DNA from 2 places in the Evansella sp. AB-rgal1 genome. Region 1 is predicted to be linked to the other one. Evidence: a T-box and tRNA genes for the amino acid it is inferred to sense, from the RefSeq annotation. Region 1 holds a T-box; the other holds one or more tRNA genes.
What was found. The T-box of region 1 lies ahead of ileS (isoleucine--tRNA ligase). A T-box ahead of a tRNA ligase gene usually reads a tRNA of that ligase, here a tRNA-Ile.
Positions count from the first base shown of each region.

Region 2: it encodes a tRNA-Ile, which carries the amino acid that the T-box ahead of ileS (isoleucine--tRNA ligase) is inferred to sense. The anticodon was not compared.

Region 1 covers NZ_JBGUAU010000008.1:123,567-125,972, reverse strand. Annotated here, with positions in the region: gene ileS (isoleucine--tRNA ligase) at 1-1,377, opposite strand, end outside; T-box leader at 1,450-1,694, opposite strand; gene ACERII_RS08760 (DivIVA domain-containing protein) at 1,858-2,364, opposite strand.
Region 2 covers NZ_JBGUAU010000025.1:21,282-23,687, forward strand. Annotated here, with positions in the region: gene ACERII_RS18815 (Na/Pi cotransporter family protein) at 1-290, shown strand, start outside; tRNA gene ACERII_RS18820 (tRNA-Met) at 667-743, shown strand; tRNA gene ACERII_RS18825 (tRNA-Ile) at 758-834, shown strand; tRNA gene ACERII_RS18830 (tRNA-Ser) at 847-939, shown strand; gene ACERII_RS18835 (iron-sulfur cluster biosynthesis family protein) at 1,057-1,389, shown strand; gene ACERII_RS18840 (superoxide dismutase) at 1,585-2,190, shown strand; gene ACERII_RS18845 (MFS transporter) at 2,305-2,406, shown strand, end outside.

The DNA of each region.
Region 1 (2,406 bases):
ACCCCATGCACGTTGTCGAGAAATACACCAATCACCACGATCTCTTACCATGTTATAAAGTCGAGTTTCTCCCCAATGTGGTACCCATTGAACATTGTTGATTTCACGAAGTAAGTCCTCTCGGAAATCCTTAATAGAAGCAAACCACTGTGCCGTTGCACGGTACATTACAGGCTTTTTCGTTCTCCAGTCATGTGGATAGGAGTGAGTCATAAACGCTAAATGAAGGAGAGCTCCCGCTTCTTTTAGTTTTTCTGTAATAGGTTTATTTGCTTCGTCGTAGAACAATCCTTCAAACAGCGGGGCTTCCTCTGTCATAACACCCTTATCATCTACAGGGCAAAGTACGTCTAAACCGTATTTTTGTCCAACAATAAAGTCATCTTCTCCGTGTCCAGGTGCAGTGTGAACACACCCGGTACCAGCTTCTAACGTTACGTGTTCCCCAACCATTACTAACGATTCACGATCGTATAATGGATGTTTTGCTACTGTATACTCGAGCTCAGAACCTTTCACAGTTTTCACAATTTCATAATCGCTCCAGCTAAGTTCACTCTCCAAATGCTCTAACAACCCTTTTGCAACGATGTATTTATTTGCATCTACTTTAACAACAACGTACTCTAATTCAGGGTGAACAGAAATCCCTAAGTTTGCAGGAATTGTCCATGGAGTTGTTGTCCAGATTACGTATTTTTCGTCTCCGTCTAAAACATTTTTGCCATCTTTTACATCAAACGCTACATAAATAGATGGAGAACGCTTATCATGGTACTCAATTTCCGCTTCTGCTAGTGCCGATTCAGAAGATGGAGACCAATATACTGGCTTTTTCCCTTTATAAATATAGCCTTTTTTCGCCATATCTCCGAAGACTTTAATTTGTTGAGCCTCATAACCATGCGTTAACGTAACATACGGATTATCCCAATCACCACGAACTCCTAAACGCTTAAATTGCTCACGTTGACTATCGATTTGACCAAGAGCGTACTCTTCACATTTTTTTCTAAACTCTGCAACACTTAACTTTTTACGATCAACTTTTCCATTTTTTGTCAAAGCTGTTTCGATCGGTAAGCCATGAGTATCCCACCCTGGAACATATGGTGCATGAAATCCAGTCATTGATTTATATCGAACGATAAAGTCTTTTAAAACTTTATTTAAGGCATGACCCATGTGAATATCACCATTTGCATATGGTGGTCCATCATGAAGTACAAACATTGGACGTCCTGCAGTCCTTTCTTGTACTTTTTCATACATTTTTTTACTTTCCCACTCTTCTTGAATCTTAGGTTCCCGATTTGGAAGATTCCCACGCATAGGGAATTCCGTTTTCGGCATAAGCAGCGTATCTTTATAATCCATGCCGCTTTCCTCCTTTAATTATGAAATTTTTTTTGCTATAGTGACCCTGAAAATAAAAAAACCCCCTCATCCGAAAGGGACGAGAAGGATAACCCGCGGTACCACCCTAATAAATAAGTTTTTTTACTGTTAACCAGTACTACTTATTCACTCAGCATTTCGTAACGTGAAATGAAACGACATAGCTTACTTAGAAAACTCCGTTCAGTTATGTGACTCTAGGGTGATATTCCATACGTCGCTAGTATCAGGCTTTCACCGCCCCTGACTCGCTAGACTAGAAAAACACATGTACTTATCCCTGTCATCGTCTTCATTTAGAATTATAAGTGTTACTATTATAGCATCATTTTGACCTTTCTTTTCACTTTTCAATCATAAGTGAAGAAGAAATTCATAAAATCTTATTAAAGTATATGATAAGAACGTTTTAAGCGTCAAGAAATTTTACATTACATTGTGTGAAACTAGTTACATTATTTAATACTTTGTTGCATCATTTAGTTGTAAATCTTCGAGTTCTGTTTTTTTACTTAGGTCATCCCAATCATCATTTTGAAGCATTTCTAGCTGAGCTTCAAGAAGCATTCTAAAGCGAGTACGGTAAACAGATGCTTGTTTCTTTAACTCTTCAATTTCAAGGGCAATCTTACGTGATCTGCTTAAAGCTTCATTAATGATACGATCAGCATTTTTTTCAGATTCCTTAATAATTAGTTTTGACTCTTTTTCTGCGTTTCGTTTTACTTCCTCCGCAGTTTCTTGTGCAATCAAAATGGACTTATTAAGTGTTGTTTCAATGTTAGAAAAGTGGCTTAGCTTTTGTTCTAGGTCATGAACTCGATCTGCTAAATCTTTTTTTTCTCGAATAACCATTTCATAATCTTTTATAACTTGATCTAAAAATTCATTTACTTCATCTTCATCATAGCCGCGAAATCCTCTTGTAAATTCTTTATTATGAATATCTAAGGGCGTTAATGGCATAAAAATACCTCCTCTAAGTTTGTTTTCTCAATCAATCATTAT
Region 2 (2,406 bases), on a different contig from region 1:
GACTAGCATTAGATGACTTAAATGAAATGTTTGATTTAACGATTGATGCTTTAAGACAAGCAATTCGAGCTTTAGAGAATAACGATATAGGAGAAGCGAGAGCTGTGATTTTAAAAGAAGAGAAGATTGATAAAATGGAGCGACAATTACGTAAGAAACACATTATTCGTTTGAATGAAGGGAAATGTGAAGCATCTGCAGGTATCATTTTTGTAGATATGATTAGTAATTTAGAACGTATTGGAGATCATGCGTTAAATATTGCAGAAGCGGTAATTGGAGAAGAATAGAAATGGTAGAGGCTGGGGCCATAACGAAAGTGTAAATCTGAGAACACGAACGATAGGTATCCTTAGTGGAGGAAATATACGATGACTCCGGCGGGATCAAAAGGCAAGGGTGAGACCCCAGGAGTGCTTCAGCACTCGACGGCTCACCAGCCGCCCGCGGAACGCGAAGTATATTTCCTTAGAGAATACTATACGCAAGTATCATTTCGTTCGGATTTCTCAGCGATGGAAACACTTTTGTCTCAGCCTCTTTCTTATTTATTATGTTCATATATAAAATCATAAAAATATTGTATATTTTTCTAGTTACTATATTGACTTATTTTAATAATACATGCTATTATAGTCTTTGTCGCTGATTAATTTAGATATATATGGCGGTGTAGCTCAGCTGGCTAGAGCGTACGGTTCATACCCGTGAGGTCGGGGGTTCGATCCCCTCCGCCGCTACCATATAATACCATGTTGGACCCTTAGCTCAGTTGGTTAGAGCAACCGGCTCATAACCGGTTGGTCGTAGGTTCGAGTCCTACAGGGTCCACCAAACTCAATACGCGGAGGAATACCCAAGTCCGGCTGAAGGGATCGGTCTTGAAAACCGACAGGGGTGTTAAAGCCCGCGGGGGTTCGAATCCCTCTTCCTCCGCCATATTCCGTACATAACGATCTATGTGTTTGTTCTTTACAAGCATATAGATCGTTTTTTTATTTCATCTTATTTATAATAATGGTAATACCCTTTGAAAGACCAGAAAGGAAGAGTTGTATGTATATTGAAATAACAGAAAAAGCATATACTATGTTGCTAAAACAAAGTAGTACGTTAAAAAGGAATAACTTAGCACTAATGTACGATTATGATGGATGTGGATGTGTTGTAAGTGGAGTGATTCATTTGGTTGAGATAATCGAACCAACGGAGAGATTTGTTCAAGGGACCACAAATATTGATACAATACCAATTTGGTATGAAAAACAATATGAATGGGTTTATGATGAGAGAATGGTTGTTGATTTTGTGGACGCAAGTAATAGCTACCGTTTAAAGAGTGACAACCAAATCTTCAATTCAAGAATGAAATTTATTACTAAAATCTAAAAGTACTATATTTTTTATTTGATTTTTGAGGTTTATTATTTGAAACCGAAGGGTAATTCTGATAATGTAAATCTTGAAAAGATTACTACTTTTAGCAATATGTTTAAGGTAGTTTCCAAATGGATGGTAATAGCGCTCAATCAAGCGCTTATATCATATATTTACATATTTAACTATTACAAGGAGGAGATACAAATGGCTTTTACACTACCAGAACTACCATATGCACACAACGCACTTGAACCACACATTGATGAAACAACTATGAAAATTCATCACGGGAAACATCACAACACATATGTAACAAAACTAAATGATGCACTTGAAGGAACAGACTTCCAAGGGAAAAGTTTAGAAGAATTACTAACGAACCTTGATGCACTTCCAGAAAGCATACGAGGAGCAGTTCGTAATAACGGTGGCGGGCATTATAACCACACGTTATTCTGGGAAATCATGGTTCCAAACGGTGGGGGAGCTCCTACTGGTGAATTAGCTAGTGCTATTGATGAAGCATTTGGAAGCTTTGATAAATTCAAAGAGGAATTCAAAAATGCTGCATTAACTCGTTTTGGATCTGGTTGGTCTTGGCTTGTAGTAGATAGTGGCAAGCTATCAGTAACAAGCACACCAAACCAAGACACACCTATTATGGAAGGAAAGACTGCTATCCTAGGTGTTGATGTGTGGGAGCATGCTTACTACTTAAAGTATCAAAACTTACGCCCTGATTATGTTGACGCATTCTTTAATGTTGTAAATTGGGACGAAGTAGCGAAGCGTTTTGCAGCAGCAAAATAAGAAAGATTACTGGCTATCCATTGGGTGGCCAGTTTTTTTATAGTACAGCCCGGTGAATATCCTTTTGTTAATGGCGCACAATAAGTTGTGTCACTGCAAAAGGAGAGTCTGCTAATGAAGAAGTGGGTTCAAAAAATGGTTGGTGATATTGAGTTAAACAAGGATCTAAATGTCCTCCTTATAATTGGGGGCTTGTATGCACTCAGTATTGCCTTA